3 regions of the Promicromonospora alba genome follow, and region 3 is predicted to be linked to each of the others. Evidence: predicted binding sites of a transcription regulator. Region 3 holds the regulator's gene; each other region holds the start of a gene.
What was found. The regulator LexA, encoded in region 3, represses DNA repair genes until DNA is damaged. The targets are predictions, from matches to a motif close to TCGAACANNTGTTCGA.

Region 1 (4,685 bases), on a different contig from region 3:
GCGGTGTCATGGACGTGTCGACCGACGACGTGGACCGGGCCGAGCGGGCGGTCGCGGCTGCCCGGGACGCGGCGGGCCGGGCGGAGGCGCTCACCGACCTGGGCGTGGCGCTGCGGGACGACGCACGCCTGGCCGAGTCGCTGGACGCGCTGGAGGCGGCCGTGGCCGCGTGGCGCCGCCTCGCGGCGAACGACCTCGACCGGTACCGCACGGCCCTGGTGGGGGCGATCAACGCCCTCGGCGTCGCGCACTGGCGAGCCGGGATGACGAAGGACGCGCTGGCCGCGCAGCTCGAGGCCGTCGAGCTGACCCGGACGGCCGAGGAACGGGACACCGGCTGGATCGAGGCGGAGCTGGCCCGCGTCCTGATGAGCCTGACCGTCGTCCTGAACGACACAGGTCCTCCCCAGGAGGAGGACGCGCGGTTCATGGAGCTGCTCCCGATCCTCCGGAACCTGGTGCAGCGCGACCCGCGGCAGTGGGGGGTCTTCCTGACGACCGCCCTGTCCAACCGCGCGGTGACGCTCACGGAGAGCCGCCCGGAGGAGGCGCCGGCGTTCGCGCTGGAGGCCGTCGAGCTCAGCCGCAGGATGGTGCTGCAGGCGCCCGAGCGGTACCGGCAGGAGCTCGGGTTCGCGCTGACGAACCTCGCCAACTCGTACGCGGCGCTCGGCCGCGACCGGGAGGCGATCGAGCCGCTCGGCGAGGCCGCGGCCCTGCGCCGTCAGCTCGCCCGCGAGAATCCCGCCGCCCACACCTGGACGCTCGCCTACACGCTCGCGTCGCTGGGCGCGGTGCGGTCCCGGCTCGGCGACCTGGACGAGGCGATATCTCTCGAGCGCGAGGCCGTGCTGCTGCGCCGCCGGCTCGCGCGCGAGAACCCCGCGCGGTTTCGCAGGACGCTCGCCGCCTCGCTCTCGAACCTCGCGGTCACGCACTCGCGGGCCGGGGAGCCGGACGAGGCGCTGCCCCTGGAGCAGGAGGCGGTGGCGATCCGCCGCGGCCTGGCGGCGGAGGGGCACCCGGGCGAGGAGTACCTGGCGCGCTCGCTGTCCAACCTGGGGGTGCTCTACTCGGAGCTCGGCCGGGCCGAGGACGCCGTCGCGCCGACCGAGGAGGCGGTCGCCCAGCTCCGGCTGCTCGCCGTGGGAGACCCCGAACGCTTCGAGCCGGACCTCGCCGATGCGCTGCTGAACCTGGGCGCCGCGCTCATCGACGCGGGGCGCCCGGAGGAAGGCGTCGAGCCGACGGCGGAGGCGGTGCGCGTACGCCGCGGGCTCGCGCGCCGGAGCCCCGACCTCCACCTGCCGGGGCTCGCCTCCGCGCTCTCGAACATGGTCTCGGTGCACCTCGACCTGAAGATGCTGGACTCCGCGGCGGAGTACGCCCAGGAGGTCGTGGACGTGCGGCGCCGGCTCGTCGACGGGTCCTACGCCCACGAGCAGGACCTCCTGCGGGCCCTCGACCTGCAGGCTCGTGTACGCCGGTCGGGCGTCTCCGACGGCCGCGCGGTGCGCTGAGTCCTCGCGGGCGTCGTGCGGGTGTGACGAGTCTGTCAGTGTGATCTCAGGCGTGATTTCTAGAACAGGCGTGCGAATGTCAGTGGGTCGCCCTAGGATGCCTCTGTGAGCAATCGTCTCGTCGTCTCGGGTGCCCGAGAGCACAACCTGAAGAACGTATCCCTGGACCTGCCCCGGGACCAGCTCATCGTGTTCACCGGGCTGTCGGGCTCCGGCAAGTCGTCGCTCGCGTTCGACACGATCTTCGCCGAGGGGCAGCGCCGGTACGTCGAGTCGCTGTCCGCGTACGCGCGTCAGTTCCTGGGCCAGATGGACAAGCCCGACGTCGACTTCATCGAGGGGCTGTCGCCCGCGGTGTCGATCGACCAGAAGTCGACCAACCGCAACCCGCGCTCCACGGTCGGCACCATCACCGAGGTCTACGACTATCTGCGCCTGCTGTACGCGCGCGCGGGCACGCAGTTCTGCCCGGTGTGCGGCGAGAAGGTCCAGTCGCAGACGCCGCAGCAGATCGTGGACCAGATCCTCGAGCTGCCCGAGAACACGCGGTACCAGGTGCTGGCACCCGTGGTGCGCGGCCGCAAGGGCGAGTACGCGGACCTGTTCAAGGAGCTGCAGGCCAAGGGCTTCTCCCGGGCGCGGGTCGACGGCGAGGTCGTGCAGCTGACCGACCCGCCCACGCTGGAGAAGAAGCTGAAGCACGACATCGAGGTCGTCGTGGACCGGCTCGTGGCGCGCGACGGCGTGCAGCGCCGGCTGACGGACTCCGTCGAGACCGCGCTGACCCTGGCGAACGGCCTCGTGATGATCGAGCTGGTCGACGCCGACGTCGACGACCTGACGCGCACCCGCAAGTTCTCCGAGAAGCGGGCCTGCCCGAACGAGCACACCCTCGCGCTCGACGAGATCGAGCCGCGGACGTTCTCGTTCAACGCGCCCTACGGCGCGTGCCCGGAATGCACGGGCATCGGCTTCCGGCTGGAGGTCGACCCCGACCTCATCGTGCCGGACGACGAGCAGACGCTGCGCGGCGGCGCCGTCGCCCCGTGGGCGCAGACGTCGTCGGAGTACTTCGAGCGCGTGCTGACGGCCCTCGCGGAGGAGATGAAGTTCTCCATGGACGTGCCGTGGCGCGCCCTGCCCGAGCGCGCTCGCGAGGCGATCCTGCACGGACGCGACCACAAGGTGCACGTCAAGTACAAGAACCGGTGGGGCCGCGAGCGGCAGTACTCGACCGGCTTCGAGGGCGCCGTGACGTTCCTGGAGCGCCGGCACCGCGAGACCGACTCCGACCTGTCCAAGGACAAGTACGAGGCCTACATGCGCGAGGTGCCGTGCCCCACGTGCGGCGGCGCGCGGCTCAAGCCGGAGGTCCTCGCGGTCAAGATCGACGGGCTGTCCATCGCCGACGTCAGCCGCCTGCCGGTGGGCGAGGCCGCCGAGTTCCTCAAGGGCATCGTGCTCGGCGTGCGCGAGGCGCAGATCGCGACCGAGGTCCTCAAGGAGATCCACGCACGGCTCGGCTTCCTGCTCGACGTCGGCCTGCACTACCTCACGCTGGAGCGCCCGGCCGGCACCCTGTCCGGCGGTGAGGCCCAGCGCATCCGGCTGGCCACCCAGATCGGCTCCGGGCTGGTCGGCGTGCTGTACGTGCTGGACGAGCCGTCCATCGGGCTGCACCAGCGGGACAACCGCCGCCTGATCGACACGCTCACCCGCCTGCGGGACCTGGGCAACACGCTGATCGTCGTCGAGCACGACGAGGACACGATCCGCGCGGCCGACTGGATCGTCGACATCGGCCCGGGCGCCGGCGAGCACGGCGGCGAGGTCATCCACTCGGGCGACTACGCGGGCCTGCTCGCGAAGAAGGAGTCGATGACCGGCGCGTACCTCTCCGGGCGCCGCTCCATCCCGGTGCCCGCCGTGCGGCGGCCGATCGACCACGACCGGCAGGTCACGGTGATCGGCGCGCACGAGAACAACCTGCGCAACGTCGACGTGTCGTTCCCGCTCGGGGTGCTGACCGTCGTGTCGGGCGTGTCCGGCTCCGGCAAGTCCACGCTGGTCAACTCGATCCTGTACACCGTCATGGCGAACCAGCTCAACGGTGCGCGGCGGGTCGCCGGGCGGCACCGGCGCGTGACGGGTCTGGACCAGCTCGACAAGGTGGTGCACGTGGACCAGGGGCCGATCGGGCGTACGCCGCGGTCGAACCCCGCCACGTACACGGGCGTCTGGGATCGGATCCGCAAGATCTTCGCGGAGACCGAGGAGGCCAAGGTCCGTGGTTACGGTCCGGGCCGGTTCTCGTTCAACGTCAAGGGCGGCCGCTGCGAGGCGTGCGCGGGCGACGGCACCATCAAGATCGAGATGAACTTCCTGCCGGACGTCTACGTGCCGTGCGAGGTCTGCCACGGCGCGCGGTACAACCGCGAGACGCTCGAGGTGCACTTCAAGGGCAAGACGGTCGCCGACGTGCTCGACATGCCGATCGAGGAGGCCGCGGAGTTCTTCAAGGCGTTCCCGGCGATCTCCCGGCACCTGTCGACGCTGGTCGACGTCGGCCTGGGGTACGTGCGGCTCGGGCAGCCCGCCCCCACGCTGTCAGGTGGCGAGGCGCAGCGCGTCAAGCTGGCGGCGGAGCTGCAGAAGCGGTCGTCGGGCCGCTCGGCGTACGTGCTGGACGAGCCGACCACCGGCCTGCACTTCGAGGACACGCGCCGCCTGCTCGGTGTGCTGCAGTCGCTCGCCGACAAGGGCAACACGGTGATCGTGATCGAGCACAACCTGGACGTCATCAAGAGTGCCGACTGGGTCATCGACATGGGGCCCGAGGGCGGCAGCGGGGGCGGCCTCGTCGTCGCGCAGGGTACGCCCGAGGTCGTCGCCGCGGTCCCGGAGAGTCACACGGGCACGTACCTCGCGGAGATCCTCGAGGTGCACGCACAGGCCGGCGAGGTCCCGGTGCTGCCGCCGGCGAACGGCAAGCCGAAGCGCAAGCCCGCGGCGAAGACCGCGACCAAGGCGAAGGCGGGCGCCACGGCCTGAGGCCGCCGGCGACCTGCGGACGCCGGGGCCGGCAGGTCCGGACACGGTGCCTCGACGTGCTTGCAGGTTCCTGCAAACCGCGTCGGTGCGCCGGTGTTTGACTGCGGTCATGCG
Region 2 (4,685 bases), on a different contig from region 3:
CACCGCCAAGCCGGAGCACTACGCACGGCAGATCGTCGAGCACTTCGGGCTCGACCGCTACCTGGAGGGCGGGCTCGACGGCGTCCACGGCGCCGCGGGCGAGGCGGCCGGGCTCGTGGAGGGCAAGGAGGTCGTCGTGGAGCGCGCGCTGGCGCACGCGGTGGCCCTCGGCGCCGACGTCGGGCAGACGGTGATGGTGGGCGACCGCGAGCACGACGTGCACGCGGCCGCCCACCACGGCGTCCCGACCGTCGGCGTGACCTGGGGCTACGCGGCACCCGGCGAGCTGGAGGCCGCCGGTGCCGCGGCGCTCGCGGCGACGCCGGCGGAGCTGGCCAAGCTGCTCACGAGCTGATTCGCCCGCACCTGACCCGCGGAATGCGCTGGACGATCTGCGCGGCGCCCCGTAGAACGTCGACTGTGACCACCACGCACGACACCTGGACCGTCGGCCCCGAGCCGTTCGACTCGCCCGACGCCGTCGCCCTCTGGCGTGAGTGCTACACGCACCTGAGTGACAGCTGGTACCTGCTCAAGGAGAACCGTCGCACCGACCCGGAGGAGCTGGAGCGAGAGATTGCCGCCGATCCGGGCAGCGAGTTCGTGGCGCCCCGAGGCGCGCTGGTCGTGGCCCGCCGCGACGGTGCGGCGGCGGGCATGGCCGGCGTCCGACTGCTCGACGACGAACGGGCCGAGCTGAAGCGCGTCTTCCTGCGCCCCGAGTTCCGGGGCACGGGCGCCGCCGCCCGCATCGTCGGTGCGGCCGAGGACCAGGCCCGACTGCTCGGGGCGACCCGCATGGTCCTGGACGTCCGTACCGACTTCGTCGCGGCACGAGCGCTGTACCAGCGGCTCGGCTACTCCGAGATCGAGCCGTACACGTTCGGCCAGTACGCGGAGCACTGGTTCGGCAAGGCGCTCTGAGCGGCGGATCCCGCGCGCGTCAGGTCGTCGTCATGCCGCTCCGAGCGCCTCGTCGAACACGTCCCGCAACCGCTCGTCGAGCACCACGAACCGCACGTCCTGCGGACTGGCCTCCGGATGCTCGGCGAGCCAGCCGCGACAGGTCATGACGGCGATGCGTGCGACGTCGGTGACGGGCCAGCCGTAGGCACCCGCGCTCACTGCCGGGAAGGCGATGGACCGCACGTCCAGCTCGGCGGCGACGTCGAGCGAGCGGGCGAAGCACGACGCGAGCCGGGCCGGATCGTCCTGGCCGCGGTGCAGGTTCGGCCCGACGGTGTGGATCACCCACGAGGCCGGCAGGTCGAACGCCGGGGTGGCGACGGCGTCGCCCACGTCCAGGCCGTCCCGGTGGGTGGTGTTGCGCAGTCGACGGCACGCCTCGAGCAGCCGTGGCCCGGCCGCGGCGTGGATGGCGCCGTCGACCCCGCCGCCGCCCAGGAGCATGGAGTTCGCGGCGTTGACGATCGCATCCGCCTCCACGCGGGTCAGGTCACCGATCTCGACGGACAGTGTCATGAGTGTGCTCCCGATGGGCTGGCTGCTGTGCTGACAGGTGTGGTGGTCGGTGTGCCGGCGGAGGTGCCTGCTCCGCGGCGCGGGCGTTCCATCCAGGAGTACTGCGGGTCGACCGGTACCCAGCCGAACTGCTCGTAGAGGCCACTGGCGTCAGCGGTCGCGAGGAGCGTGCGACGCAGACCGAGCGGCTCGAGCTCCGCGACCACGCCCGCGACCAGGAGCTTGCCGACGCCCTGGCCACGCACCGCCGGGTCGACGACGACGTCGGCGAGCCAGGCGAACGTCACGCCGTCCGTCACGACGCGCGCGAACGCGACCTCCTCGCCCGTGTCGCTGCGGTAGACGCCGTAGGGCCGCGAACCCGCGATGGCGGCGTCCATCACCTCGCGGGAGCGGCCCGTTCCCCAGTAGGTGTCGGCGATGAGCTCGTGCACGCGGGCGGGATCGATGCGGGCCGGGTCGGTCGAGAACTCGTAGGTCGGGTCGTTCATGGTCCGGAGTCAACCACTGGTCACTGACACCGGCCGAGGGAAATAGTGCTCCGCAACCACAAGTCCTCATCTCTGACGCGGGTGGCGGAAGGCCCGGGTGGATGTCAGTGGTCGAGGCTAGAGTCGAACGCGTGTCCGTAGAAATGGCACAAACAGTTAGCCTTATGAACCACGTGACCCGGATGAGGAGTGTGCTGCATGCGCGAGGGACTGTCTGACGACGGCATGGCGGGCGCGCTCCTCGACGAGCCTGCCGTGGACCACCAGGTCTGGGATCAGGGGCGGGACACGGGTGCGGGGTCGGTGCCGGACGAGATGCCGGATCCTGGACCCGACTGGCCCCCGGAGGCCATTCCCGTGTTCCTGTGGCCGGAGGAGATCCTGCGACAGGCACTGCGCGGTGCGCCGGGCCCACGGTTGGCGCGGGTGGTGGCCGAGGCGATCGACCTGGCCGGCAACCTCGACCCCGACCACGACACGCACGCGGGCCCGCTGGCCGATCTGTCCGACGACACCCTGGGTGACCTGATGGTCGCGTGCGCCCGGATGCAGTCCTGGTCTGCGGGCCTGCAGGCGAGGATCGTCGCCGAGCGTGCCGCGCGGGAGAGTCACCCGTTGGCACACAACTCGCTGGTCGGACAGGTCACCAGCGAGCTGGTCGTGACCGAGCCCGAGGCCGTGGAGGTCGTGGTCCGGGCCGAGTCCGGTACCCAGCACCCCACCGTCATCAATGCCTTGGTGGCCGGCCGTATCGACGTGCGTAAGGCACACACCCTGCTGCGGTCCGCGTCCCAGCTCACGGTGGCCGAACGCGTCGAAGCCATCGGGAAGTACCTGCCGCAGGCGCCGCGGCGGACGTGGAAGTGGCTGCAGGCCCGGATGCTCGCGTTCGCCAAGAACCGGCACGGCGCCGCTGCCACCGCCAAAGCGGAGACGGCCCGCCGCAGTGTGCAGGTGGACCGGGCGGAGAACGACATGGGCTGGCTGTCCGCGTACCTGCCCGCGACCGACGCAGCGGCAGTCTGGGGCGTCATCGACGACATGGCCCACCAGCTCCGCCACACCACCGGCGAGGACCGCACCTTGGGACAACTCCGTGCCGACTCCCTGACCGGCATCATCACCGGCCGCATCCTGCCCGCTGACCGTTTCACCGACACCGACACCGACACCGAGACCGAGACCGAGACCGAGACCGAGACCGAGACCGAGACCGAGACCGAGACCCAGACCAGCCAACACGCCGACGCGGACACCAGCCCGGACACCAGCCCGGATACCAGCCCGGACGCCAGCCCGGACGCCAGCCCGGACGCCGGCTCGGACGTCGCGGGGGTGGTCACCGCGAGCGACACGAGCGCGCAGACCGGCACAACTGCCGGTGCCGGGGCGCCTGACGCCACAGGCGGGCCGGTATGCACCTGCGGCGGCAAGGCACCCGTCCAGGAGATCGTCGTGGAGCAGATCGTGCGGCCGGTGCGGATCACGCCCACCCGACCTGTGGTCCGGGTCACGATCCCCGCCACCGCGCTCCTCGGCCTGGACGACGCCCCAGGGCACCTGGCGGGGTTCGGCCCCATCCCGGCCGAGACCGCACGGATCATCGCGCAGGACGCGACCTGGCAACGCCTGCTCACCGACCCCGTCACCGGAATCCTGACCGACTACTCCACCACTACCTACCAACCCGGCAAAGTCCTCCGCGCAGCCATCGAAGCCAGAGACGAGACCTGCACCTTCGGCTGGTGCGACACCGCCGCCGGCAGATGCGACCTCGACCACATCCGACCCTTCGACCACCACAAGAACGACAGCCCCGTCGGCGACGGCAACAGCACCGGTGGTGCTCCCGGGCAAACCCGCGCGCAGAACCTGCAACCCCTGTGCCGCAAGCACCACCTGCTCAAGACCCACGCTGGGTGGGGTGTCGTCCGCGACCCCCAGACCGGGATCACCACCTGGACCACCCCGACCGGACGCACCCACACCCGACCACCCACCGTCCTGGACACTCACGTCGAGCTGGGCCAGATCGACCCCGACACCAGCAACGACCTCACCTTGCGCGCCCTCACCGGCCGACGCCTACCCCGCCCCTACCAGACCACCGAACCCGGAGCCGTACCCAGCACCGACGAACCCACCGGCGCGAGCGACCCCGACGACCCACCCTTCTGACGGGCCCCGCATCGACGTCATCGAGCCGAGGACCCATCCAGTCCAGAGCTCAGAGAGCTCGCCAGCCAGATAGTCCCGAGCCCGAGCGAGCCCCGGCGCCAGAGGCGGCAGCCCCGGGTGACTGACCACGACCCCGCTCGGCACGTTCGCAACTACCCGGCGTACCGACGGCAGAACTCCCGCAGCGGTCCGGCCGGGATCACGTCCAGCAGCTCTCTGTAGCGGCCGGCGGACTCATCGGTCCGGCCGGTGCGCCGGGCGAGGTCGGCCAAGGCGAGGCTCGCGTCGCGGGCGGCGTACGGCGGACCGTCCGCGACCAGGTCCTCGAGCTCGTGCTCGATCTGGCTGAGGTCGTGGCCGTCGCGCATCGCCATCCTGCCGAGCACGACGAGGCGTGCCACGCGCGTCGCGGGGGACGGCCAGACCTGCAGCAGTGCGTCGTAGAGCTGGGCCAGGCGGGACCAGTCCGTCCCGGCCTCGTCGCGGACCGAGGCATGTACGCCAGAGATCGCGGCCTCCAGCGCGAAGCGGCCG
Region 3 (4,685 bases):
TGCACCACGGCACAGCCAGGTGCCAACATTTTTGGATTCCACCCAGGCTACGGCCGACGACGACGCGCCCGGCCGCGCAGACTCCCTATGCCTGAGCGGCCGCCCGCTCGGCGCGCTCCGCACGGAGCGAGGTGATCGCGCTCTCGAAGTCCTCGAGCGAGTCGAACGCCTGGTAGACGCTCGCGAACCGGAGGTACGCCACCTCGTCGAGCTCGCGGAGCGGGCCGAGGATGGCGAGGCCCACCTCGTACGCGTCGATCTCCGCGCTGCCGTTGCTCCGCAGGGTCTCCTCGACCCGCTGGGCCAGGATCGCGAGGTCGTCGTCGCTCACCGGGCGCCCCTGGCACGCCTTGCGCACACCCGCGGCGACCTTGTCGCGGCTGAACGGCTCTGTGGCGCCGGAGCGCTTGACCACGGACAGGCTCGCGGTCTCCACGGTGGTGAACCGTCGGTTGCAGTTCGGGCACTGCCGTCGGCGCCGGATCGACAGGCCGTCGTCGGCAGTCCGCGAGTCCACCACGCGCGAGTCGGCGTGGCGACAGAACGGGCAGTGCATGCTCACTCCTGCGTGGTCGACCATCGACCGGAGGCCTCCGGTCGCGCCCCGACCGTAAGCGGGCAAACCACCCCCTTGCAACATAGCCGCAACATTCGTCGGCGAATCGAGGCCTTTCGTCACTCCTTGGGCAGGAGCAACAGCTCCCCGACGCGCAGCGTGCCGGTCGACATCTCGTTCAGGTCCTGCAGCCTGCCGACCGCGTGTCGCACGTCCTCGCCGGGTCTCGCGATCTCCTGGGCGAAGCCCCAGAGCGTCTCTCCCGGCTGCACGGCGTGCACCCGGACCTCGGTGGGTTCACCCGGGGAACTGGCGACCGCCGTCGCCCCCCACGTGATCATCGGAGCGAGCAGGAGCATGGCGAGCAGCACGAGGACCACCCGGCCGCGCCGCGTGAGCCGGAGGCCGGCCAGGCCGAGCCGGCCGGCGAGCGTGCGCCCTTCCACCGGGATGTACGCACGGACCGCAGCCGGTCGGGCCGCCGGCACGAACGCCCGGCCATACGACGGCGCATACGCCTGTTCATACGTCGGGGTGTACTGCCGCAGCGGGATCACGTCCCCCATGGCCCCTCCTCGAATGAGTGACTGAGCTTCTGTCGTTCATACAAGCGTTCGTCGAACGCCCGTACCATTGTGTAGCACGGGACACCGTCCATGTCGAGACACGCTCGAACATTCGTTTGAGCCGAGCGCGTTTGTGACCTAGAGTGGGTAGCGCACAGGAGAACATTTGTCGGAACGGGAGGGGCACGGGCATGACGGGACGGGACGGGACCAGCGACACGAGAGCCGTCGACACGGCAGCCTCCGGCGTCGCCACGCTGGACACGCCAGCCGACAAGGCGGTCGCTGACGTGCACACGATCTCGCCGACTGACCGCCTCACCGAACGGCAGCGCTTGGTGCTGGACACGATCCGGCAGTCGTTCGAGACGCGGGGCTACCCGCCGTCGATGCGCGAGATCGGCGAGGCCGTCGGGCTGGCCAGCCCGTCGAGCGTCAAGCACCAGCTCCAGATGCTCGAGAAGAAGGGCTTCCTGCGCCGCGACCCCAACCGGCCGCGCGCCATGGAGCTCGTGGAGCCGATGGCCGAGCAGGTCGACAAGCCGACGCGCGGCGAGATCCACTGGCCCGAGCCGCGCCGCAGCGGCCAGGTCCACTGGGGCGGCTCCGTGCCCGACGACGCCAGCACCCCCCCGCCGTCGTATGTGCCGCTCGTGGGCCGTATCGCTGCCGGTGGCCCCATCCTTGCCGAGCAGGTCGTCGAGGACGTGTTCCCGCTCCCCCGCCAGCTGGTGGGCGACGGCGAGCTGTTCCTCCTCAAGGTCGCCGGCGACTCGATGGTCGACGCCGCGATCTGCGACGGGGACTGGGTGGTCGTACGGCAGCAGAACGTCGCCGAGCAGGGCGAGATCGTCGCCGCCATGATCGACGGCGAGGCCACGGTCAAGACGTTCAAGCAGACCGACGGTCACGTGCTGCTGCTGCCGCAGAACCCGGCCTACGAGCCGATCCCCGGCGACGAGGCCCAGATCCTGGGCCGCGTGGTCGCGGTGCTGCGCAGCCTGTAACGAGGTTCGCGAAGTAGAGCGCCTGTCCGCCCTGCGCAACGCTCAGCGTGCGTAAGGCGGACAGGCGCTCTACTTCGCGGTCTCCTCAGAAGCCGAACTGCCTCTGCACGGCCCGCACGCTCTCCGCCGACGCACGAAGGCCGGCCAGCTCGTCGTAGGACATCGGCACCCGCATGTTGGCCGTGACACCCCGCCGGTCCACGAGCGACGGCACGGACAGGCACACGTCGCTGATGCCGTGGTAGTCGTCCAGCAGCGAGGACACCGGCATGATCCGGCCCTCGTCGTTGAGCACCGCCTCGATGATGCGGGTGGCGGCCAGGCCGACGGCGTAGTTGGTGGCCCCCTTGCCCGCGATGATCCGGTACGCGGAGTCGACCACCTCGTGGTGCACCTCCGTACGCACCGCCGCGTCGAGCGGCGGGTTACCGCCCAGCGGCTCCCAGTCGAGCAGCGGCACACCGCCGATCGACGCCGAGCTCCACAGCGCGATCTCCGAGTCGCCGTGCTCCCCGGCGATGTACGCGTGCACGTTCCCCACCGCCACGCCGCAGCGCTCGGCGAGCACCACGCGCAGCCGGGACGAGTCGAGCACCGTGCCGCTGCCGAACAGCCGCTCGCGCGGCAGGCCGGAGATCTTGAGCGCCGCGTAGGTCACGACGTCGACGGGGTTGGTCACCATGACGTACGTGGCGTCCGGCGCGACGTCGACCAGGCCGGGCAGGATCTTGCGCATCAGGCCGATCGTTCCCTCGGCGAGGTCGATCCGGGTCTGCCCGGGCTTCTGCTTCGCCCCTGCGGTCACGACCACGACGTCGGCGCCCGCGCACACTGCGACGTCGTCCGAGCCGATCACCTGCGCCTGGGGCGTGAACATGAGGCCGTGCTGGAGGTCGAGCACCTCGGCCTCGACCTTCGCCCGGTTCACGTCGTGCAGGGCGATGGTCCGCGCCGAGCCCCGCGCCAGTGCGGCGAAGGCCAGCGTGGAGCCGACCGCCCCGGCGCCCACGATCGCGAGCTTGGTGGTGCGGGCGCCGGAGGACGGCGCGGCCGGGATGTCCGAAAGGGCTGCCATGCCCCCAGGTTAGGTGTCGAGCCTCGCCAGCGCGGCACGGACCAGCGCCGAGTCGGTCGTCGGCCAGAACCCCGGCATCGAGCGGGTCAGGAACGACGCGTAGCGGGCCGTCGCGAGGCGGGGGTCGAGGACCGCCACCACTCCCCTGTCGTCCATGCTCCGCACGAGGCGCCCGGCGCCCTGCGCAAGCAGCAGCGCCGCGTGCTGCGCGGACACCGCCATGAACCCGTTACCGCCCGCCTGCTCCACCGCCTTGGCGCGTGCCGCCTTGACCGGGTCATCGGGGCGCGGGAACGGGATGCGGTCGATCAGCACGAGCTGGCACGACGGGCCCGGCACGTCCACGCCCTGCCACAGGGACAGCGTGCCGAACAGGCAGGCCTCCGGATCCTCGGCGAACTCGCGCACGAGGGTGGGCAGCTGGTCGTCGCCCTGCGCCAGGATCGGGAAGTCCAGCCGCTCCCGCATCGCCTCCGCCGCCGCGTTCGCCGCACGCCGGGACGAGAACAGGCCGAGCGTGCGGCCGCCCGCGGCGGTGATCAGCTCCGCGATCTCGTCGAGCTGCGCCTCCGTCGTCGGCTCGCGGCCCGGCGCCGGGAGGTGCCGGGCGATGTACAGGATGCCCTGGCGCGGGTAGTCGAACGGGCTGCCGGCGTCGAGGCCGTGCCACGGCGGGGCGTCCTCGCCCTTGAGGCCGAGCGTGCCGGCCACCGCGTCGAACGTGCCGCCCAGCGCCAGCGTGGCCGACGTGAAGACGCCTGTCGCCTCCCCCAGCAGGTGCATCCGGATCAGGCCGGCCACGTGCAGCGGCGCCGCATGCAGCCGCGTCACGTTGTCGGCGAACCCGCCCCAGCTGTTGTCCGGGCGCGAGCACCACAGCACGTCGGCGGTCGTGTCCTGGAACGACATGCGTTCCGCCGTCTCGAAGAGCTGCAGCATGGCGCCCTGCGCCATCTTCAGGCCGGGCTCGGGCTGGGCCGGAGCCTGTCCCTTGCCGCCGCCCGCCTCCGGCTTCAGCGTGCTCAGCACCTCGCGGGCCGCGTCGCGCACCGCGCCGACCGCCAGGCGCAGCTCGTCGGGCAGGCCGTTCGGGAACCGCTCGGCGGGGGCCGTGACCAGCAGCGTTCCCAGTGCCTGGGCGGCGGCGTCCAGCGAGTCGGTGTTGGTGCCCGCGTGCCGCCGCGCCAGGCGTGCGGCGTTCTCGACCGAGGCCATGGACAGGTCGACCGTCGCCGAGGACGTGACCCGGTCCGTGAGCTCGTGCGCCTCGTCCACCACCACGACGTCGTGCTCCGGGAGGATGCCCGGGCTGCCCGTGGCCGCGATGCCGAGCATCGCGTGGTTGGTCACCACGACGTCGGCCTCCCGGGAGGCGGCCCGCGCCTTGTCGGGGAAGCATTCGGCGAGCATCGGGCACTTGCCGCCCAGGCACTCCATGGCGGTGACCGAGACCTGCCGCCACGCCCGGTCCGGCACGCCCG

Region 1: the regulator LexA is predicted to act here: its motif matches at 1,581-1,596, upstream of uvrA (excinuclease ABC subunit UvrA).
Region 2: the regulator LexA is predicted to act here: its motif matches at 2,097-2,112, upstream of ACFO6V_RS06900 (HNH endonuclease signature motif containing protein).

What each region holds. Positions count from the first base shown of each region.
Region 1 is NZ_JBHSFI010000003.1:30,804-35,488, reverse strand. Features, by position in the region: gene ACFO6V_RS05395 (tetratricopeptide repeat protein) at 1-1,520, shown strand, start outside; gene uvrA (excinuclease ABC subunit UvrA) at 1,626-4,571, shown strand; gene ACFO6V_RS05385 (hypothetical protein) at 4,681-4,685, shown strand, end outside.
Region 2 is NZ_JBHSFI010000003.1:366,024-370,708, reverse strand. Features, by position in the region: gene ACFO6V_RS06920 (HAD hydrolase-like protein) at 1-355, shown strand, start outside; gene ACFO6V_RS06915 (GNAT family N-acetyltransferase) at 421-924, shown strand; gene ACFO6V_RS06910 (O-acetyl-ADP-ribose deacetylase) at 955-1,482, opposite strand; gene ACFO6V_RS06905 (GNAT family N-acetyltransferase) at 1,479-1,973, opposite strand; gene ACFO6V_RS06900 (HNH endonuclease signature motif containing protein) at 2,172-4,151, shown strand; gene ACFO6V_RS06895 (DUF6596 domain-containing protein) at 4,304-4,685, opposite strand, start outside.
Region 3 is NZ_JBHSFI010000005.1:198,718-203,402, forward strand. Features, by position in the region: gene nrdR (transcriptional regulator NrdR) at 86-556, opposite strand; gene ACFO6V_RS15885 (LysM peptidoglycan-binding domain-containing protein) at 676-1,122, opposite strand; gene lexA (transcriptional repressor LexA) at 1,314-2,129, shown strand; gene ACFO6V_RS15895 (L-lactate dehydrogenase) at 2,215-3,204, opposite strand; gene ACFO6V_RS15900 (ATP-dependent DNA helicase) at 3,214-4,685, opposite strand, start outside.